DNA from 4 places in the Paenibacillus litoralis genome. Region 2 is predicted to be linked to each of the others. Evidence: riboswitches for the same ligand, from Rfam matches in the RefSeq annotation. Region 2 holds a riboswitch; each other region holds the start of a gene.
What was found. A riboswitch is a leader RNA that binds a small molecule or an ion and turns the genes downstream of it on or off. The one in region 2 is predicted to bind ZMP and ZTP.
Positions count from the first base shown of each region.

Region 1: linked by a shared signal. The riboswitch ahead of ACKGJP_RS21735 (cyclodeaminase/cyclohydrolase family protein) and the one ahead of ACKGJP_RS00715 (DJ-1/PfpI family protein) in region 2 are both predicted to bind ZMP and ZTP.
Region 3: linked by a shared signal. The riboswitch ahead of ACKGJP_RS35040 (class I SAM-dependent methyltransferase) and the one ahead of ACKGJP_RS00715 (DJ-1/PfpI family protein) in region 2 are both predicted to bind ZMP and ZTP.
Region 4: linked by a shared signal. The riboswitch ahead of rpiB (ribose 5-phosphate isomerase B) and the one ahead of ACKGJP_RS00715 (DJ-1/PfpI family protein) in region 2 are both predicted to bind ZMP and ZTP.

Region 1 covers NZ_CP176395.1:5,171,335-5,176,934, forward strand. The annotation lists gene ACKGJP_RS21715 (PH domain-containing protein) at 1-300, opposite strand, end outside; gene ACKGJP_RS21720 (DUF695 domain-containing protein) at 365-1,231, opposite strand; gene ACKGJP_RS21725 (GNAT family N-acetyltransferase) at 1,342-1,893, opposite strand; gene ACKGJP_RS21730 (HAD family hydrolase) at 2,282-2,992, shown strand; gene ACKGJP_RS21735 (cyclodeaminase/cyclohydrolase family protein) at 3,006-4,526, opposite strand; ZMP/ZTP riboswitch at 4,590-4,670, opposite strand; gene ACKGJP_RS21740 (RicAFT regulatory complex protein RicA family protein) at 4,784-5,248, opposite strand; gene miaB (tRNA (N6-isopentenyl adenosine(37)-C2)-methylthiotransferase MiaB) at 5,320-5,600, opposite strand, start outside.
Region 2 covers NZ_CP176395.1:163,500-169,099, reverse strand. The annotation lists gene ACKGJP_RS00730 (ABC transporter permease) at 1-704, shown strand, start outside; gene ACKGJP_RS00725 (carbohydrate ABC transporter permease) at 759-1,637, shown strand; gene ACKGJP_RS00720 (extracellular solute-binding protein) at 1,713-3,239, shown strand; ZMP/ZTP riboswitch at 3,380-3,458, shown strand; gene ACKGJP_RS00715 (DJ-1/PfpI family protein) at 3,526-4,125, shown strand; gene ACKGJP_RS00710 (GNAT family N-acetyltransferase) at 4,197-4,631, shown strand; gene ACKGJP_RS00705 (6-phospho-beta-glucosidase) at 4,769-5,600, opposite strand, start outside.
Region 3 covers NZ_CP176395.1:8,355,735-8,361,334, reverse strand. The annotation lists gene ACKGJP_RS35050 (winged helix-turn-helix transcriptional regulator) at 1-148, shown strand, start outside; gene ACKGJP_RS35045 (Cof-type HAD-IIB family hydrolase) at 368-1,123, shown strand; ZMP/ZTP riboswitch at 1,274-1,353, shown strand; gene ACKGJP_RS35040 (class I SAM-dependent methyltransferase) at 1,401-2,231, shown strand; gene ACKGJP_RS35035 (hypothetical protein) at 2,307-2,702, shown strand; gene ACKGJP_RS35030 (hypothetical protein) at 2,776-3,087, shown strand; gene ACKGJP_RS35025 (ThiF family adenylyltransferase) at 3,087-4,073, shown strand; gene ACKGJP_RS35020 (Mov34/MPN/PAD-1 family protein) at 4,074-4,574, shown strand; gene ACKGJP_RS35015 (ABC transporter ATP-binding protein) at 5,599-5,600, shown strand, end outside.
Region 4 covers NZ_CP176395.1:54,260-59,859, forward strand. The annotation lists gene ACKGJP_RS00230 (L-threonylcarbamoyladenylate synthase) at 1-963, shown strand, start outside; gene ACKGJP_RS00235 (manganese efflux pump MntP family protein) at 1,115-1,675, shown strand; gene ACKGJP_RS00240 (low molecular weight protein arginine phosphatase) at 1,746-2,327, shown strand; ZMP/ZTP riboswitch at 2,466-2,546, shown strand; gene rpiB (ribose 5-phosphate isomerase B) at 2,725-3,183, shown strand; gene ACKGJP_RS00250 (TIGR01440 family protein) at 3,270-3,917, shown strand; gene glyA (serine hydroxymethyltransferase) at 4,042-5,298, shown strand.

The DNA.
Region 1 (5,600 bases), 3.7 Mb from region 2:
CGATTGCTCCACCGTTTCTCCAAGAAGATCGGCGACCTCGATCGGACGACGTATGTTGCGGATGACTAACTGCGGGTTGCTGGCATCCGTCGAGTAGAGCGTTACGTCGCCGACTCTGAACATACGCTCCCACAAACTGCGTTTGGTCGAAACGTCCCGAATCCGGTACAGGCGGATTTCGTCTCTTTTTTTCGTGAAAAAGCCTTTCTCCACAATAATTCTGGATCCGGTTAACGTATACTTCGTAAAGCTCGGCCAACCGAATTGAAACGGTTTGCCTTCCCAAAGCACTTCTTCCATGCACGTCCCCCCTTCCTGACTTCCTACTATCATGGATATGTGCGGAGCCGGACAAAAAAAACGGCTATTTGTTGAAGGACAGCAATTCCCACGTCGCGGCGGCTAAAATAATGACTGCAAAAGCAGCGACGATGAGTCTGGGATTCCGCATGGCCAAACGCAATCTGACCGTAAAGCGGCGGCTGGCGTCCGTACCCCAGCCGTCGTAATTCCCTCCATGGGCTTCGGCCAGCTCGAACAGCTCCCTGACCATTCCGTTCAAAGCCCCCATATCGAGCACAACCCGCTTGCTGACCACAAGCTTATGCCCTTTTCCCATCTCGGTAACATTCTCCGTCAGCTCCACCTTAAACCCGTGGGCGATCGCCTTTTGCTTGCAAACATCCATGCTTTCCCGGCCGTCGAAATAAAGGACGTGATGCACCGGACGCACGACATCAAGCTTGTAGCCGTTTTGCCGTAAGCCATAAAACAATCTCGCATTTCTCATATAAAGCTGCTCGAGAGGCGTCGGATACAAATAGTCCGTATAGAAGCTCCAATTCGCGTCAGGCCGCTCCGCATAAGTGAAATTAAATTGATCGTACGCTTTTATAAGCGTCTCCAGCTCGTGCTTGTATTCGCTTCCGTCTTTCATATAGTAAAACAGCTCGACTTTCGAGCTTGTCATCAAGCGCCCCACGTAGATGCCGAGCCTATCCTTGTTTTCTTGCCGGCTCATGAGCGATTCCAAACGGTCTTCGAGCTTATAAACCTGCTCATAGATCGCTCCGATCGTCTGATTGCCCAAAGCCCGATACAGATTCACGGTAAGCGAAAGCAGCATCGTATAACCATTTGGCGGGTCGTTCTGCTTCAAACCCGTATTCAGAAAAAGGGACATCCTCTCCCGTTCCGTGTTTCGCTCGAAAATATTCCAATCCTCCGTCATGAAGCACCTCGCTATCGTTAAAGAACGACTCCTGATTCCAGCTTCCCATCGTCCTCCGCACATTACTTCCACACAGCCCCCGCTTGTTCCTGCCTGCCGGCTTAAACGGCTTAAGAGAATTTCGCATGCCATTCCGACGCAAGCATGCCGTACATGACATGATCGACATAGCGGTCCTGCAGCCATTCACGCTCTCGGCGGCACCCTTCATGGACAAAACCAAGCCGCTCCGGGATGGCACGGCTTTTCCGGTTTTCGACGGCGCATTCAATTTCCACCCGGTTCATGCCGAGAGTTCCAAAAGCAAAATGCACGAGAGCCTGGCAAGCTTTCGTCATAATGCCAAGCCCCTGATAGCCCTCCCCAAGCCAATAGCCGATACTTGTCGAGCGGTTCATCCAATCGAACCGGTGATAGCCGATAACGCCAACAATCCGGTTGTCATGCCAAATCCCCGCCTGAAACCCGTCGTTTGCCGCAAATTGGGCCATCGAACCGCGAATGAACGCTTGCGTCGATTCCAAGGTGTTCTGGCTATACGCCCACGGCAGCCACTGCTGCAAATACGGGCCGCAGCTTCGGATCAGCGCATAAAGCGGCTCTGCGTCACGAAACTCCAGCAGCCGCAGCGAAACATGTTCGTCAATCGTGTAAGAAAACATAAATATTCCTCCCGTCAATAGCGTCCGCAAGCCGGCTATTTAGGCGCAGGACGCGTATAGCCCGACAATTTGACAATGAAATCGAGGAGCTCTAGAATGGCAGCCGTTTCCCGTTCTTCAGTACGTTGTATGCGATTTCCAGCCGGATCATGATTCGGCTTTGCATCCCTATGCGTTAGAAAAATCTTCCATCCTTCATAAGACGCAAGGAATAATGTTCTCTAGATTACCATAAGAGCCGCCGATTGTGAACCCGATGCCAAAAATCCGAATACAAGAAAATACAGGTATAAGATTAGCGGCTCCTGTTGTCGTTTGTTACAAAACGGTTTACCGGCCATTCCGGATGTGGTAAATTGTTCGTTAACCATTCAAGGGAGGAACCTCTGTGAAATCGTGCAAATTGATTCTTTTCGATCTCGACGATACGCTCGTCTTCTTCGACGAATATTGGGCGGAAAGCTCCAAATTCGCCCTCGCGGCACACCCTCTTGCAAAGGGGCTTGATCCCGACCGTCTTTACGCCGAGTTTAAGAAGCTGGATCTCGCGCTAGAACCTCTTTACCTGGACGAACAAATCACATTGACGGCATTCAGGGAGCAGCGCTTTATCGGAGCGTTAGCGGCCTTTCATGTTGCGGCCACGAAGGAAGATGCGGGGGTGTATGACGAATTGTTCCGACCTGCCATTCGGAAACACCTTAGGCCGAATGAGGAACGACTATCGTTTATGGAGAAGCTGAGCGGGTCATACCTGCTGGGGATCGTAACCAACGGCACGCTGCGTCTGCAAATGGATAAGCTGGAAGGCGCGGGGCTTGCTCCCTTCTTTCCTGAAGACTCCCTTTTCTGCTCGGATACGATCGGCCATTCGAAGCCCCATGCCCCCATCTACGAAGCAGCGCTTCGTCATTTTGGAGCGACTCCGGAGGAAACGCTATTCGTTGGCGATTCGTGGGAGAATGACGTTGTCGGCCCTTCCCTGCTGGGCATGAAAACGGTTTGGCTGAACCGAAGCGGCTTACCCGCTCCCGAATCGCTAGCCAAACCGCTCGCTATCATCCGCAATGTCACGGAATTGCATGACGATCTCTTTTGACGATACGCCTGCCTTATGCTCTTATCCGTCGATATACCGTATCAAGCACCGATTCCTTGTTCACATAAGCTTCATTTCGAAGTGCGCTTGCTTCTCCGCGAATTTTTTGTTCGAGCTGACTGCCACCTAAAGCCGGCAAGTTGATTTCTACGGTCAATAGGGCGGCTTGCAGCGAAGCCTCCAGCAGCAGGACGCCAATGCCCAGATCCGAGATCGCCGTCTTGTTCCCCGTTTCCGCCATCGCCCCGGACGCACGAATCGCATCCGTGCATAGCCTTGCAAGCCTCAGCGGCACATCGGCGGCAGCTTGTGCGGCCTCCCGCAGCGCTTCATCGCGAGACGCCCCTTTTGTAAGTTTCAAGGCCGCCATGTACGCTTCAAAAGCTTGGATATCCTCATGAAGCAGCGATTCGGACCGGGCGATCGCCGCCGCCATCTCTACTGCTAGCGTATTCGCCGCCGCCTCCGTTTGCGCAAACTTAGGACCCGTCGACAGCTTTGCCACCATGGAAGTCATCGAAGCGCCTAGCGCCGCCGCTAAGGCTGCGATACTTCCCCCGCCCGGCGTAGGCGACGCAGAAGCGGCCGCAGCCAGGAACGACCGAATCGTGGCGTCATACGGCACTTCCTCCGAGACAGCCGCTGCGTCCGTACCTTTAGATGGTTTCACCCGCTCTTCGCGCTGCCAATCCATGGCTCGAAGCACATTTTCGAACAAGATCATGGTTGTCACCGTACCGACTCCTCCCGGTACCGGTGTCATCGCCGCAGCCACTCGCAGGACATCGGGATCAACATCCCCCGCGATGCTTCCCTCCTCCGTCTCGTTAATGCCGGCATCCACCACAATCAGTTCCTCGTGCGCCGCTTGGACGCTCACCAGCCCGCGGCGTCCAGCTGCCGCAAAAACGATTTCCGCCCGGCGTACATGCTTATCCAAATCGGCAGTCCGGGAATGGCAGACGGTTACCGTAGCTTGCTCACGCTGCAGCAAATGATACAAGGGCTGGCCGACCGTCTCCCCTCTGCCGATCACGACCGCATGCTTGCCCGCAAGCGATATCCCATAATGCTTGAGCAACCGGATGCAGGCTTGCGGCGTAGCCGGCGCGATTCCGGGTCCGCCTGACAGCAAGGCAAGACGATTGGCTGGCGTTAATCCGTCCACATCTTTAAGCGGATCGATCGCTGCCGTCACCCGCTTCGCATCGATCGCCTTAGGCAAAGGAAGCTCCACCATAATGCCATGCGTCTTCTCGTCTTGATTCAGCGATCGGATGCAGTCTACGAGCGCATGCTCCTCCGCCCCGCTTTGGAACGGGTACAGATCGAAGGCGATGCCCAGCTTCTCCGCCGTTTTTCTTTTGGCGTTCACATACCATTCCGTTGCAGGGTCGCCCTCCACCCAAACTACGGCAACCCTGGCTGCCACGCCCTGCTCTTGGTACGCTTCCACGTTGGCCTTGATGGACGCTGCCAGTTCGTCGGCCAGCGGTTTGCCAAGCAGCTTTTTTGTACGCGTCATTTCATTCATCGTCTTCGCCTCCAACTATTTTTTGTACGAAAACAAAAAAAAGCACCCGACATGATCGTCGAATACTTTCGCCCAGGCGTACGGCTTTTATGTTCCGCGCGCTCCCCCGTGGTCGTCCACGTTCCGCCAGTTACGCGCAGCTTCCCTGCTTCCATCAGTTTATCAGACGAACGCGAAACGCACAACAATAATCATCCGCCGGATGCTGCCCTCTCGCTACAATAAAAAAGAAGACCTCGCGGTCTTCCCCTTCCGTCTTAGTCGCTGCAATTCGCCGGGTCGGCTTCTGCCGATGCGGCTTCCACTTGAATCTTCTCGGAAACGGTATCGCGAACGACCGACATGACCAGCTGCAGCAAATAGTTGATATCGCTTTGCGATTGCTGGAATTCCGTTACGATCGGAATCGAATCGAGCTCGTCCTGCAAGGACGTAATTTCGGCTTCGATTTTCTCAACCATTTGCGGATTTTTGAACGTGTTCTGGAAGGCGACGATCTCCTTCTGCTTTTTCTTGATTTGCTTGATCAAGCTCTGTACATGATCGTTATCGGCGATCTGCTTTTCCGCCTTCTGGTAGAACTCCACTTCGGACGATGTAGAAATCAACGCCGCGAGTTCTTTCGCCTTGCTCATAATATCTTCACGGACGATCAGGTCCGTGGAATTGTAATGCGGGATATCGCATGATTCGACTTCATGATTGTGATGATGCTCCGACATATCGACGCCTGCCTTTTATCAAATTTAGGAGAGAGTCGCCTCTCCCTTTCTTTTTTTGTAAGGAACCTGCCTTAGATGGCTTGTTGCACGGACTCCGGGATCAAATCTCCATACAGCACCCACGTCTGTGGCTCGGTAATTTTCACCTGTGCGATCGTTCCGATCAACTGCTTCGGTGCAACGACATGAACGAGCTTATTCGTACGCGTGCGAGCCGACAGCACATCCGGGTTGTTTTTGCTTTCCCCTTCGATCAGCACTTCTACGATCTCGCCTCGCAAGCTCTCGTTGCTTTGTTTGCCAAGCTCTTTCATAAGGTCGTTCAAGCGCTGCAAGCGCGCTCTCTTGACAT
Region 2 (5,600 bases):
TATTCGGCATGCTGCTCAAAAACACGTTTGTTTTGGCCATCTATAATATCGTGTTTTTCTTCCCGATGCCGATCGTCATCGCCCTGCTCCTGAACGAAGTCAGGAAGGAAGCGTACAAACGATTCGTCCAGACGCTCATCTATATTCCGCATTTCGTCTCCTGGGTTGTCGTGGTCGGGATCGCCTACATTTTCTTTACCTCGGAGGGCGGCCTATTTACCGAATGGATGAAGGCGTCGACGGGTAAGCAAATCAACTTGCTGGAAAGCGCGGATTGGTTTCGTACGCTAATAACGGCGGAGGTGATCTGGAAGGAGACCGGCTGGGGGACGATCATTTTCCTCGCCGCCTTGGCTGGAGTCGATCCGCAAATGTACGAGGCGGCCCGCATGGACGGAGCCAGCCGTTGGCGTCAGCTGTGGCATATTACGCTGCCGTCGATCCGGAACGTGATCGTGATTCTGCTCATCCTGCGGCTGGGCACGTTCCTCGACAACGGCTTCGAGCAGATCTACCTGATGCTCAACCCGCTTAACCGGGAAGTCGGCGAGGTGTTTGACACGTATGTGTATACGAGCGGCATTACGCAAGGGCAATTCAGCTACAGCACCGCCATCGGCGTGTTCAAATCGGTGGTCGGCTTCGTACTTGTCGCAGGAGCCAATTATTTAGCCAAAAAATTCGGCGAGGAGGGCGTCTATTGAATAAGCCGTCTCTCCGTTCCGCTGCCGTCGTTACCCTAAAGCGAGGTGAATCCGATGATCGAAGGTAAAACATGGGGCAACCGCCTGATCGACACGTGCATTTACGGCATTCTGCTAGCGTTCTCCCTGGCTACCTTCCTGCCGTTCCTGTATGTGATCAGCGCTTCGTTCACGGCCTCCGAGGTGCTGGTTCAGAAAACGTTCGTCCTGCTGCCTACGAAATTTTCGCTGGACGCGTACAAATACATTTTTTCCACCGAAACGCTTTCGCGAAGCCTGATCGTAACGATTTTGGTCACGCTCGCCGGAACGCTAGTGAATCTGGTGTTCACCATTTTGATGGCGTATCCGCTCGCCCGCTCCCATCTGAAAGGACGCAAGCCGATCATGCTGCTGATCGTCTTCTCGATGCTGTTCAGCGGCGGCATGATTCCGACGTATTTGGTCGTGAAGTCGCTTGGGATGATCAACACGTACTGGGCGCTCATTATCCCCGGCGCGATCAGCGCCTTCAATCTGATCGTGCTGAAAAACTTTTTCCAGCAGTTGCCCGACGGGCTTGAGGAATCGGCCAAAATCGACGGCTGCAACGACCTCGGTATTTTGATCCGGATCGTGCTTCCGCTCTCCATGCCGGCGATCGCGACGTTCTCGCTGTTTTACGCGGTCGGTCATTGGAACACCTTTTTCAACGCGATCCTGTATTTGAACGACCATACGAAATGGCCGATCCAGGTGCTGCTGCGGCAGATCGTCATCTTGTCGGAAGGCGGCATCGGCGATTCCAGCACGTTCGACGCGACCTTCGTCCCGCCCAGCCAGACTGTCAAAATGGCGTCGATCGTCGTCGCGACCGTACCGATCCTGCTCGTCTACCCTTTGCTGCAGAAGCATTTCGCCAAAGGCGTTTTTCTCGGCTCGATCAAAGGGTAAGAGCAAACCGAACCGGTGATTGCATCTTGCGGACTGAAGATGTATCATACAACAATTATTGAAGGGGCGATGTACATGAAAACATGGAAGCATACGACGGCTGCCGTTCTTGCAATCGGTTTGACGGGAGCGCTTGTCGCCGGCTGCGGTGGCAGCGCAACGACTGATGGCGGGAAGCAGGCAGACAGCTCGCCTAAAGCGGAATCCCCGAAGTCGAAAGAACCGCTTGCCATCAAAATGATGGTGCCGTATTGGAATGCCGAGCCGCCTAAACAGGACGGGGAAACGCTGAAAAAGGTACAGACGCATACGAATACGAAGCTCGATATCGTCTGGACGCCGGGCTCCGCCTATCAGGACAAGATGAACGCGAGTATCGCCTCTCAGGATTTGCCGCAAATTTTGTACGTACTAGCGAACGGCAACAAAAACGCCGGCTTGGTCAACGCGGTCCGCTCGGGCATGTTTTGGGAGATCGGGCCTCTCTTGAAGGATTATCCGAACCTGAGCAAAATCAACGAGCAAATGCTGAAGGACAGCGCCTTCGACGGCAAAATTTACGGGATTTACAAGTATATCCCCCAAGCGCGCAACGGCATCGTCATTCGCCAGGACTGGCTCGATAATTTAGGCATGCAGCAGCCCAAAACGCTGGACGAGTTGATCAAGGTGATGCGCGCGTTCACATTCAACGATCCGGACAAAAACGGCAAACAGGACACCATCGCCGTCGGCGGAGCCGGCACTAACGGCTTCGAGCTGTTCGTAGCCTGGTTCGGAGGGCCGAACCAATTCGATCTGAAGGATGGCAAGCTCACCCCCTCCTTTATGACCAAGGAATACATGGATGCGCTGAAGCTGTACAAATCGTTCTACGACGAGAATATTATGAACAAGGATTTTGCCGTCAACAAAAACGATTTCGACATGATTAACAAAGGCAAATCCGGCATGCTATTCGCCGCACTGGAAGAAGTCGAGTCCCGCTACGTCGATCTGTACAAAGCGTTCCCGCAGGCGAAGCTGGACGTCATCAGCAGAATCGAAGGGCCGAAGGGCGTCAGAGTCGTTACCCGGGGCGCATTCCCGCCGCAGTTCATGTTCCCGAAAACAAGCGTCAAAACCGAGGTCCAGCTCAAACAAATCTTGGGCTATATGGACAAATTGGCCGATCCGGACATGCAGAACCTGTTCACTTGGGGCTTCGAGGGCTCGACCTACAAGATGGAGAACGGCAAGCCGGTTCGTACCGACGCCCAGAAATTCAATACGGACATAGCCTCTTACGAATTCATGCGGTTTGACGATTCGTCCAAAGCGATGAAGGGCAATAACTCGCCGATCTTGGAAAAAGCGCTGCAAATGCAGATCGACAACTTCCCGACGGCTATCCAAAATCCGGTGCAAGCGCTCATTTCGCAAACCAATATCGAGAAGGGCAGCGAGCTGTCCAAAATCATCAGCGACGCCACGACGAAATTCATCATGGGTGAAATCGACGAGACAGGCTGGAACAAAGCGGTCGAGCAATGGCGCAAAACCGGCGGCGACCAAATCATTAAAGAATATGAGGAAGCCTACGCGAAAATCAACAAGAAATAGGAGAAAAGAGACCTTCGAACATTTGTTCGAAGGCCCTTTTTATGCGGAAGGACAGCTCGATCTAACAAAATAAAGAAAACTATCTTGAAAACTGTTCTTGTAATTTTCAGAATATTCGAGTAACATAAATGTCATCAAATCGAACGATGCGTAACTGGCGTAAACATGGAGAACCATGAGGGAGCGCATCGATAACGGCCGTACGCCTGGGCGAAGTGCTTGATCTTGCGATCGAGTGCTTCTTTTTGTTATTCGAATCCGAATGAAGGAAAGGCGGGTGAACGGCTTGAGGATCGCGTACATTTTGTTCGACGGGATGACGTCCTTGGATTTTATCGGCTTTTATGACGCCGTATCGTGGCTGAAAATCATGAAAGCAAAGGAAGACTTAACGTGGGATCTATGCGCGGACAAAGCGGAAATTACCGACGATCGCGGCATGACGATCAAAATCGGGCATGTTCGCCCCGATCTGTCCGGTTACGATGTCGTATTCGTTCCGGGCGGAATACCCACGAGGCAGCTGAGGCACGACGCCGATTTCATCGCCTGGCTGCAGACGGCCGCCAAAGCCGAATACAAGGTGTCCGTATGCACAGGTGCGTTGCTGCTGGGAGCCGCCGGCTTTCTGAACGGCAAGCAGGCTACGACGAATCCGTCCGCCTACGATCTGCTCGCGCCCTATTGCGACACCGTGCTCAAAACCCGCATCGTCCGTGACGGCAACGTTTTTACCGGCGGCGGCGTTTCCGCCTCTATCGACCTGGGGTTGTTTTTCGTAGAGTCGCTAGCGGGCATCGATTTCGTCAGGAAGGTTCAGGCAGCCATGGATTATCCTTATTATCGCCCCGGCCGAATGACGGACCTAGACATGCCTTTTGATTAATCGAAACGGGAGTGAGAACGATACTTATTAGACCGCTTCAAAATGGCGAAGGAGCCGCTATCGACGCCTTGATGGCGCAATATCCGCTGCAGTTTCCGAGCTTTGTCAGAATGAGGTATCCGGACCGGTGGCGGTCGTTCTGGGAAGCTGAAGGCTGCAAGCCTAGCGCTTACTATGTGGCGCTTGCCGGCGATGGAGAAATCGCGGGACATACCGGTTTTATTTACAATGATGAGGTCGGGCTTTATGAAATCGTAGGCGTCGTCGTTTCCAAGGAGCATGCGCGTCAGGGAATCGGCAGAGCGTTGATCGACCACGTTTGCAGGGACATTCGGGAGCAAGATGCCGCCAAAGTAATGCTCTATACGCTCGGCCATGCCGATACCGGGCCTACACTTCGCTTTTATCGCGATCTGGGCTTTGAAACGGCCGCCTGGGAAAAAGATTACTTTGCCCCCGCCTTCGATAGGGTCACGTTCGTGAAAACGCTGCGGAAGGAATATTGAATGCTGCTTGATAAGCGTAACATTAGTTCGGCGTCCTTATTATACCCAGACAGCCTACCTCTCCTACTTTTAACCACAAGGTATGAAAACAGTCCGGTGCTGTAAGATACAACCCGGACTGTTCGTTCATTGCCCCCCTAGGAGCGAAAAAAGTTCGGCAAATATGCTTTATGCTGCTCGAGCATTTCGTTCAGCATCTTCTCGGCAACATTCGCCGACGGCACAAGCGGATGATGCGTCAACGCCTGCAGCGCAAGCCCGCGATCGCCGTGAACGGCCGCTTCGATGGCCAACTGCTCGTAGCATTTGACTGCGTGGATCAAGCCTTTGGCCGCAAGCGGAATGTGCGATACCGGAAGCGGAATCGGCCCCTGCTTCGTTACGACACAGTTGACCTCGATACAAGCATCCGCCGGTAGGAAATCGAGAATGCCGCGATTGCTTACGTTAAGCGTTTGAATGTCGCGCGTATCGTTGTACAGCGATTTCATCAGGTTAACCGCCGCTTCGGAATAGTAGGCGCCGCCGCGTTTTTCAAGCTGCTTCGGCTTTTCCGACAGGTTCGGATCCTTATACAGCTCGAAAAGCTCGTCCTCTACCCGCTTCACCACCTCGGCGCGGGTTCCTTCCTTAGCCGAAGACGTCTGCTGCTCCTCGAACATTTCCTTTTGCAAATAGTAATATTTCAAGTAGTAGGATGGAATGGCACCCAGCGAACGAATCAGCTCAGCGTTCCAGTTCAAGCCCGGCACGTTCTTGGCAGAGTACGCTTCGCCTTCGGCAAGCAGCTCCTCCAACTTCGATTCCCCGTCGATGCGCACCTGCGTGATCCAGTGCAGATGGTTCAAGCCAACGAATTCGGCGTAAATGCGATCGGCCTTGACGTCATATAGACCCGTCAGCCATTTATATACGCCGATCGGCGCGTTGCACAAGCCGATCGAGCGGATGGATGAATATTTCTGTATC
Region 3 (5,600 bases), 550 kb from region 2:
ATATAAAGAGGTTCCGCCAAGAGTGGAATACTCCCTTACAGATTTCGGAAGGACTGTGGAACCGGTGATCATGTCTATGAAAGCATGGGGGGAGTCTTATAAAGTGCGGCTTGATGAAAATCACACGATACAAGTGGAGGATAGTTAAAGGCAAGTTGGGTAACAAGCCAGGCGGCGGGTGCAAGGCGAAGTAATAGGAAATAGTTCCGTTTACGGTGAACCGTATCATCTAGCAAATTGGATCATTACGCTAACGGGTACGATTGTTCAGTAACACCATCATGAAGCTGCCAGAGCGATCTTGGTAGCTTCATTAAGCTAGGTAGGTGGAGATAATGCGCTATAAATTAGTAGCCTTAGATTTGATTTGGACGGTACCCTGCTAAACAGTCAAAGCGTGGTGTCAACAAAACACATTGAAGCCGTCAGAAATGCGCAAGATGCTGGGGTTATCGTTGTAATTGCAACAGGACGATATTACATGCAAGCTGAACGAATCATGAAAACACTGGATTTTGACGGAATCTTAGTGTCAAACGATGGGGCTGCGACAATTAAGAATAAGACAAAAGAAATCATACATGAGCATTCTTTTTCTGTCGAAGATATTTCGCCGTTAATCACTTACTGCCGCCAACATGAAATCCATTTTTCTTTGACCACAGCTTTCAATCATTACGTAGAGTTTATGAGCCCTTACCAGATCGACAAATGCAAACAATATGAGATTCAGTACTCAACACATAATGACGTGTTAGAACTGAAAGAGCCTGTAATGAAACTGACCATTGATGATGAGAAGCGAATTAATGGATGGCAAGATATCGTCTTACCGTCACACATCAAATTAAGAGCCAACGCCGAGTTTTTCAAAGAATACGTCCATCATCAGACTAGTAAGACCAATGGACTGAGAAAAGTGCTTGAATCTTACGGAATTGATCCATCCGAAATTATTGCTATCGGTGATTTTTACAACGACTTGGACATGATTGAATACGCTGGCTTAGGAGTCGCAATGGGCAATGCGCCTGACGATGTCAAAGAGAAAGCCAATGATGTGACGCTTTCAAACGATGAAGATGGAGTATATTATGCGTTAGAAAAGCACTTAAGGTGGTAGGTCGCTAAATTAACGGGTACAAGAGCTCAATACATATATGACGGCAGCCGGCCAGAACGATCGGCTGCCGTTTCTCAACTAACGGGCAGAATTGCGCAATAAAAAATACTTGCTGTAATTTCAATTTTCAGACTATAATAGATGTAATTATTTGGTATGTGTTACTGGCGTAAACGTGGAGACCCACGAGGGAGCACATATTCATAAAGCCGTGCGCCTGGGCAGAGGTAAGGGGAGATATCCCCTTGCCTCTTTTAATTTAAGGAGGCTTATGGAGATGAATGTATCCTATCAGTTTGATCGTTTTGATCAAGAACAAATGAAATCTGAAATTAAGAGATTAACAGCGAATGTCGGCAGTCACTCGGAAGCACTAGTACGTTTATTTTTCGAAAACGGTCTATATGGTGCAAAGAACGTTCTTGACGTAGGGTGTGGCACTGGAACGATGATCGAGTTATTCTCTAAGTATTTACCCGATATTTCCATTATTGGAATAGATAACAGTGTTAAAATCCTAGAAGCAGCACAAAGTAAGTTCTTGGGGAATGAGGGCATTAAATTCGTTCATGCCATTGCAAACAGTCTGCCGTTTAGTGACAATACATTTGACTTTATATATACTCGCCTTGTTTTAATGCACAATCCTAGGCCGCAAGAAATCATTAAAGAAATGACAAGGGTGTGCAAGCCGGGTGGGGTAGTTTGTGTAGTGGAAATTGATGATGGTACCCAAGTTTTCCATCCGTTTGGTTTGGAACTTTCTAAACTGATTAATGCACATATCGAATACGCACGTATTAATGGCACAGACCGTACAATTGGCAGGAAGCTCTATTCTTATTTTGTTTCCGAGAACCTGCAGGATGTTAAAGTGATCATTCAAACAAGCGACTATATCATGAAAAATAGAGAGGACGAGGAGATGCCTATATTAATTAAATTAGCATTAGGAAACGATAATGCAAAGCGCCTTGTAACGACTGGATTGCTCTCAGAAGAAGAACGAGTGGAGATTGTGGATAGTATTATTCCCACATTTTGTCGCTACCCTCACCGTTATGATTCATGTTCATTTATGTATTCTTTCGGGAAAAAACAGTGTTAAAAATTTTGTATGGAAGGCTAGGTGTCGCCTGTGGAAAGTATATTACGTCACTACGTAGCCACAATGATTTACCGATTGGAGAAAGCCATTCTGAACGCCCCCGATGATTACCCGAATTTGGAGATTGGCAAGGGAGTTCGAAAACCAATCGTTATATTATCCCATATTTCCTTCGTGCTTACATGTGCTCACTCCGTGTTCCACCATTACGATCAAATTGAAGAACTGGAGATAGGAACATGGGAAGAAGAAATCAACCGGTTTTATAAGATTGTAGGAATACTTGATAAGGCAATAGCGATGGGTTTGCCAGATAGGGAAAAAATAGCGGAAAAGTTATTGCAAGGTCCATTATCCGATGTTATGACACATATCGGCCAGCTTGCGCTGCTAAGAAGAATGGCGGACGCTCCAATTCATAAGGAAAACTTTTTTGAAGCAAATATTACAGCTCAGGATCATGCAAGTTGATTTACGATATTGCAAGAACGCTTTGCAGGCGGGCTCCTTTTGCTTTAATGAGAACCAAGAAAGGATGACTGGAGTGAGAATAAAATATAGAGTGGCATCTATGCAAGATGAAGAGGAATTGTTTGAATTGGCTGCAAAACTTGCGACAAGTTTTAAACTTAATAAAGGGGATTTTTCGAGAACTTATCAAGAAATCTTGAGTAATACAAATGCTGATTTACTTATTGCAGAATCGGAATCAATAATAATTGGATATGTATTGGCATTTCATCACTCAACTTTTTACGCTAATGGTTTAATAAGTTACGTCGAAGAGATATTTGTTTTAGCTGAATATAGGGGGATGAAAATCGGATTGACCTTTGGAAAGAGATCTACGGTTTAATGCATATCTTTAGAAAACAGGATCGTAATTTTATTTTAATTGGATTCCCAATACCTGAAATTGTCGGGCAAGGGAATTCGATTATTCACTGGATCGCTTTGGAACTTTCTCAATTAACAAAAAGGGCAAAGAAAATAAAGGGATTTAGACATGAAAACGATTATTACTTTTCTAGAGATCGATTAAATGAACTAAATTCAAAAAAGAGAATCAAGTATCTTCGCACTGAAAATTGGAGCAGAGAGGCTATTCTAAGTAGAGGTAGCTTAAACAAAAAAATTCAGCAAGATAAAGTGTTCTTACTGGGTGCAGGAGCTTTAGGCTCGGCTATAGGGGAATTACTTTCGCGTACTGGAGTATCTCATCTTACTATTTGTGATGGGGATAAAATAAAGATTGGCAACTTATCTAGGCACATGCTTGGTTTAGGCGAATTGAACCAAAATAAAGCAACTGCCCTATCTCGAAAACTGATTAATAATAACTTACATATTAGCTCAAGTTCATTCACAAGCTCATTTCCCGATTTAAGTGATGATGAAATTGATTATCTTGAAGAACATGACGTTATTATTGATACAACGGGTAGCGATGCAGTAATAGATTACTTATATTCGTTTGACTGGACTGTTCCCAAGAGATTTGTATCTATATCTCTTGGGTTCGGCGCGAGAAGAATGTTTATTTTACTATCCAATAAAAATCCCTTCCCAAAAAAGGATTTTTTTGAATTTCTGCAACCCTGGATTAGACTTGAAAAATCGGAGAACCAAAACGTTGTTTTTCCTAGAGAAGGGATCGGGTGCTATCATCCATTGTTTCCAGCTCGTCTTGATGACATATGGACAATGGCAGGATTAGCGGTTAAAGAATTGGAATCTTGGTGGCCGAATAATCTGGGGCCAAGTATATTCGCAGTTTATGAACAACAACAATTGAATGGGTTGCCGGCAGGAGTTTTATTGAAACAACGAGAGGAGTTCTAGATGCTGTTACACAGATATCGAAACCCTGAACGGGGACTCGAAGTTGAATTTGACGAAACGATATTGAATGAAATGCTTAAAGAATGTTCTTCTTACGGAAAATATGAAACAGGTGGAATTCTTGCTGGGTACTATGATGACTCATTAAAGAAAGCAGTTATTGTTGGAGGTAGTATTGCCCCGGAAGATTCCAGGCATATGCGAGCTAGATTCCATCGTGGGATTAAAGGACTCAAAAGTTGGCTTAAAGAAAAATGGGATGAAGAAAAAGCCTATTATCTTGGAGAGTGGCATTTCCACCCGTTTTCTTCAAGTGAAATGAGTCCAGTGGATATTAACCAAATGCAAGAAATATCTAAAGATAAATCCTATCATTGCCCAGAGCCGATTTTATTTATTATTGGAGGCGATCCTAATAATACTTACTCCGTTAGCATTACTGTTTTTAGAAGTAATGGTGGGCCGGTCCAACTTACAGAGCATAGCATAGAGTACTTGTAAATCTGATTTTCGCATTCTGACCAAACTTTTTTGTCATATACAGGTACAAACTTTATTGTAATTGTTAATTTCTACTGGATTCACTGCAACCAACTTTATTGTAACTCATGAACAAACGTATTTTTAGGAAAAGCCTTGATATGACTGGATTTATAGAAACCAACTTTAATGTCACTGAACATAATTGTTAAAAGAAAATAAAGTATTAGACTGGGAAAATAAAGTTATAGACTGAGAAAATAAAGTATTAGACTACTTGGTGTTTCGGCATTGCTCACAAGTACACGACATCAAGAAGCTCAAACCCCGTAATTCTTTAATTACGGGGTATTTTTGTATTTTGGAGCTGATATGTGTAGTTAATACTCTTAGAACATTTTCTGTTCATAATAAGGAATATCAGCCGGAGGATATCGAACTCGATCGTAGGGCTGCATGCCGGTGCGATTTCCCTGTTAGTCCGAGATACAGTTCCTTTGAACCTAATGTTTCAAGACCTGCCTTGCACCTTTTAATAGGTATAATTTCATAATCCGCAGTTTGGAGTGAGTGACCAAGAGGAAGCTCTAAACAATAAACGGGCAGTAACATGCCTTAGTTTGTTGTTTGGCTTTCTCTTTTTTTGCATGGGTAATGAGCCGCTCTATACAGAAGAGATGAGGTGCGAACATTGAAAGTAACCAACTTACGAATTTGCGTTTTGTTGGTTTTTTGTCTGGGATTGTGGTTATTTCCTACAGGTGCTTGGGCTCATACGGATAATAGCGTAGGCTTTTCTAAAATTATTGCGGATGCGGAATCCGAAATCATGCATTATGAGCTTTATATCGAGTATCTCGCGCTTAGCAGCATGGTGGATTTGGAGGTCCAACCGAACAGCTAATGCGCTAGTTCGGCGTCCAAGCTGTGTCCTCCCACTTTTAACTGCAAGGGCATTGAAGGTCGCCCCTGCGATTTTTATTTACAACAACTATCCACCCGTGTATAATTATTCCAATTTGAAAATGAATAGTAGGGGGATCGTAT
Region 4 (5,600 bases), 110 kb from region 2:
TCCGACAACCCGCTGATCGTCCATATCGCGGATAAGTCTCAGCTGCACGATCTGGTCGATCGCGTGGATGAGACTTCTTGCCGTCTCATGGACGCTTGCTGGCCGGGACCGCTTACGCTCGTGCTGCCGGTCAAACCCGGCGCTGTGTCGCCACGCGTGACGGCGGGCCTCGCGACCGTCGCCGTGCGCATGCCCGAGCATCCGCTCGCGCTCGCGCTGCTGCGCGCCGCCGGCTGCCCGGTCGCTGCGCCTAGCGCGAACCGCTCCGGCCGGCCGAGCCCGACCGAGGCGCAGCACGTGCGCGACGACCTGGACGGCCTGATCGACGGAATCGTCGACGGCGGGCCGACCGGGGTCGGCGTCGAGTCGACCGTCGTCGAGGTCGATGCGGACGGACGCGTGCACGTGCTGCGCCCGGGGGGCGTCAGCGCGGAGCGGTTAGCGCAGCTCGTGCCGGAGGCGCAGATCGTTGCGGCGGCGCACGATGACGGCGCAGACGGCTACGGCGCGGTGGCCGCCGGCGGTGCTGCGGGCCCGGACGCGCCGGCGGGCGGCAGAGACGGCGGCGCGCAGCCGCTGACGGCCACGGCGCCGAAGTCGCCCGGCATGAAGTACGCGCATTACGCGCCGCGAGGCCGGCTTACGCTCGTCCGCGGGGACTCCGCCGAGCGGGTGGCGGCTTATATCCGGCAGGAGCTTGACGCGGCGCGGTCGCGCGGCGAAGTAACCGGCGTCCTGACGGTTGCGGAGCGCGCTTCGTTGTATACGGCCGATCTCGTCGTGCCTTGCGGAAGTCTTGCAGAGCCGGAGTCGGTTGCACGCGGCCTGTATGCGGCGCTGCGCCGGTTTGACGACGCCGGAGCGACGTTCATTTTGGCGGAAACGCCGGAGGAGCGGGGCATCGGCGCGGCCGTCTTGAACCGCTTGCGCAAAGCGGCTGCGGATCGCGTTGTGGAGGTATAGCAATAGAAGGAAGCCGCGTTAGCCGCTTATTTTCATAGCCGGACTTATAGGACTTGTCCTGCCATTTGGATTCCGAAACGTTCCGTACAAGCATCTTTCCCAAGTTGTCCGCATATGTTGAACAAGGACAGGCGGATCGGAGGGACGGGATATGGATACGGCGGCGGCGATGTGGGGACAGCTTGCCACGCTGCTGGTGATGGCGTTTGCGCTAGGCTTGGACGCATTTTCGCTCGGCATCGGAATCGGCATGAAAGGAATCCGGTTCATTCACATTTTGAAAATCGGCTTGATCACCGCTTTGTTCCATGTGCTGATGCCGTTGTTCGGAATGTTTACCGGCTACTATGTAGGGACGCTGCTCGGCAATGTGGCAACCGCTGCGGGCGGGGGTCTTTTAATTCTCCTTGGAGGGCATATGCTGTATAGTGCGCTGAAGGGAGAGGACGCTCCGTCGTTCGATCACGGCACGCTGTGGGGCATCGTGCTTCTGGCGCTGACGGTCAGCGTCGATTCGTTCTCGGTCGGCGTTTCGTTCGGGATGTTCGCCTCGGACTTCTTGCTTACCGTACTGTTGTTCGGCACCTTCGGCGGCATCATGTCGATCCTCGGGCTGTGGCTGGGGCGAAGTGCGGGCCTTTGGGTCGGCGAGTACGGAGAAGCGTTCGGCGGCATCATCTTGCTCGTTTTCGGCATCAAATTTTTGCTGTAGCGCGCTTTTTGCTACAATGGAAGCATACCACTACCTATAACTCGCTCGCGAGAGAAGGGGGCGAAACGATATGGCTCATCGCATTTTGTTCGTCTGTACGGGGAATACATGCCGAAGCCCGCTGGCCGAAGGGCTTTTGCGGATATTGGCGGGGGTGAAGGGGCTTCCGGTCGAAGTAAAGTCGGCCGGCGTAGCCGCGATGGACGGCTGCTCCGTATCGGCGCATTCGGCATCGATTTTGCGTGACAAGGGGTTTACGGGTTCGATTACGTCCCAAACGCTCACCGGCCAACTCGTCGGCTGGGCTGATTTGATTTTGACCATGACGGTTAACCATAAACGGTCGGTCATTCAGCAGTACCCGGATTCCGCGGACAAAACGTTCACGCTCAAAGAGTACGCCGAGGACGACGCAAGGGTGCTTGAGGCCGTCCGCGAGCACGGAGAGCTGAGCGCGGAGCTTCATATGAAGCAGGCCCTTGGCCAGCCTATAAGCCCGCAGGAATGGGGGAGGCTGCGCGATATGGCCGATCGGCTGCCGAATTACGATATCGCCGACCCGTACGGCGGCTCCAAAGCCATGTATGAGCATTGCGCGGCGGAAATCGAAAGCAGCCTATATAAATTGCAGGGCCGCTTGAGAGCGGATTGACCGCTTGGCGGGGGCTCCCGGCGCTTCGGTATTCTCTTGCGAGGCGCCGCCTGCTCCCTACCGATTTTAGCAAGATGCGGCAGGCATCCGGAATCTTTACAGCGCGGCAGGAATGCGTTATGATAGGGGTAAGTGAATAGGACTCAATGTAACTGGCGACAAGTGGGAATAACCACAATGGAGCATTGAGGGAATCGGCCGGTCGCCTGGGCAAAGAGCAACGACGTGGAAGCACGCGTGTGCTCTTTTTCTGTTTTCCGGCAAGAATAGGTTATACTAAGGGAAGTGCCTGGACTACGGAATTTGCAAGAAGCCGGAACGCTGATCGTTCCCGGAATGGAAGCGGCTTTTCTGTAAAGGTACGACGAGTACGGATTTTGAGGAAAGAGGTGTCCTTATGAAAATTGTTATTGGTTCCGATCACGGCGGTTTTGCGTTAAAAGACGGCATTAAGGCGCTGATTACCGAAATGGGGCATGAGGTTATCGACGTGGGCTGCGACTGCACCGATTCCGTCGATTACCCGGATTACGCGCTGCCGGTATGCGAGCAGGTCGTATCCGGCGAGGCCGACCGCGGTATTCTGATTTGCGGGACGGGGATCGGCATGTCGATCGCGGCCAACAAAATTCCCGGCATCCGCTGCGCGCTCGTACACGATACCTTCTCTGCTAAAGCGACGCGCGACCATAACGATTCCAATGTGCTGGCGCTGGGCGAACGCGTTATCGGGCCCGGACTCGCTGCGGAAATCGTGCGTATTTGGGTAGAGACGCCATTCTCGCATGGACAGCGTCACGAAACCCGCGTTGGCAAAATCAAGGCGCTGGAAGACAAGTATTCCATCCACCCGTAAGGGAACAGGAAGAAGGCGCCCGATTGGCGGCTTTCTAACAGCGCCAGGGTATATCCGGACGCCACTAACGGAAAGGGGATGCCGCAATGCAGTCATCAGACGTCAAACCGGAAGAAATCGCAACCGAACAATCCGCCAGCGTCGATCCGAAAGCTGCGCTGGACAAGATCGAGGCGGACGTCGAGACGGTACTCGGGGAGCTCATCCAAGCGGGACGGGTGCAGCCGGGCCAGATCGTCGTCATCGGTACGAGCACGAGCGAAGTACTTGGCCGCCACATCGGAACGGCCGGCACCCTTGAAGTGGCGGAACGGCTGTACCGCGGCATCATGCGGGTAAGGGCCAAAGCCGGCTTCTATCCGGCCTTCCAGTGCTGCGAGCATCTGAACCGCGCGCTTGTAATCGAGCGCGAGCTGCTGGCCCGCAGCCCGCAGCTTGATGAGGTATCGGTGATTCCGGTGCCTAAAGCGGGCGGATCGATGGCCGCTTATGCGTACCGGCACCTTAAGGAACCGGTGCTGGTGGAAGAGATAGCCGCGCATGCGGGCATCGACATCGGCGGCACGCTGATCGGGATGCATTTGCGGCGCGTTGCCGTTCCGCTGCGTCCTTCGATCCGCGTGATCGGCCAGGCTCCGGTACAGCTCGCTTACACGCGTCCGAAGCTGATCGGCGGCGTGCGCGCCGTCTATACGGAGGAAGCCGCCGGCGAAGCGGGCGGGAGCTGTTCTTAACGCCTAAGCGTTCATTCAAGGTTAAAGGCTAACGCTCAGCGTTGCCGGTATCATTTTTTCTTATCGATTAATGGGAAGCATCATCTAACCGTCTATAACGACTACGACTCAGGAGGAATCAAACATGGATCATTTGCGTAAAGCGGACCCGAAAGTATTGGAAGCGATGAATTTGGAGCTGGGCAGACAGCGCGACAAAATCGAGCTGATCGCCTCGGAAAACTTCGTTAGCCCTGCCGTTATGGAAGCTATGGGATCGGTATTGACGAACAAATATGCGGAAGGCTACCCGGGCAAGCGTTTCTACGGCGGCTGCGAATATGTCGACGTTGTGGAAGACATCGCGCGCGATCGCGCTAAGGAATTGTTCGGCGCGGAGCACGCGAACGTTCAGCCTCACTCCGGCGCGCAAGCAAACTTGGCTGTATATTTGGCTACGGTAAAACCAGGCGATACCATTTTGGGCATGAACCTGGCGCACGGCGGCCATTTGACTCACGGCAACCCGGCTAACGCATCCGGCCTTCTGTACAATTTCGTCGCATACGGCGTCAACGAGCAAACGTTCCGCATCGATTACGACGAAGTCCGCAAAGCGGCTTTCAAGCATAAGCCTAGAGTAATCGTTGCAGGCGCAAGCGCGTATCCGCGTACGATCGATTTCGAAGCATTCGCGCAAATCGCTAACGATGTAGGCGCGCTGTTCATGGTTGACATGGCGCACATCGCGGGCCTTGTTGCAACGGGCTTGCACCCGAATCCGGTGCCGCACGCGCATTTCGTTACGACGACGACGCATAAAACGCTTCGCGGTCCGCGCGGCGGGATGATCCTTTGCCGGGAAGCATGGGCGAAGGAAATCGACAAAGCGGTATTCCCGGGAACGCAAGGCGGTCCTTTGATGCACGTTATCGCCGCTAAGGCGGTATCGTTCGGTGAAGCGCTGCAACCTTCGTTCAAAACGTATGCACAGAACGTCATCGACAACGCCCAAGCTATGGCGCAAGAGCTGATTGCCCAAGGACTCGACATCGTGTCCGGCGGTACCGACAATCACCTGCTGCTCGTTGACCTGCGTAACATCAACTTAACCGGTAAAGTGGCTCAGCACATTCTCGATGAAGTCGGTATCACGGTTAACAAGAACGCGATTCCGTTCGATCCGACCAGCCCGTTCGTAACAAGCGGTATCCGTCTCGGTACGCCTGCGGCGACTTCCCGCGGATTTGACCAAGCGGCCATGAAGTCGATCGCCCAAATGATCGCACTGACGCTCAAAAACCCGAACGATGCTGCGGTTCACGATAAAGTGCGCGGTATGGTTGCCGATTTGACGGCGCAATACCCGATGTATCCGGGCCTTACCTATAGTCAGGTATAATCGGCATTCCTTTTCATAGAAGCGGGTCGCTTGCGACCCGTTTTTTTGCACGATTTCGGGTCGAAGCCTGATCATCGTCTCGCTAGCGGGCAAACGGTTCGGAATGAAGCATGGCGGGGGAGGCGCGATTCTGGAAAATAAGGGTGATGCGCCGGTTAATCGGGATTATTCTGATATTTTTCGACGCGTTTCGGGAACGATTTATAAAAGACGACAAATGCGATACTGCATGTTGAACGATTGTGGTATAATAAGCAAGGTTTCTGTAAATTCCTGTTGACAACAGGCTTAGAACGTGAGTA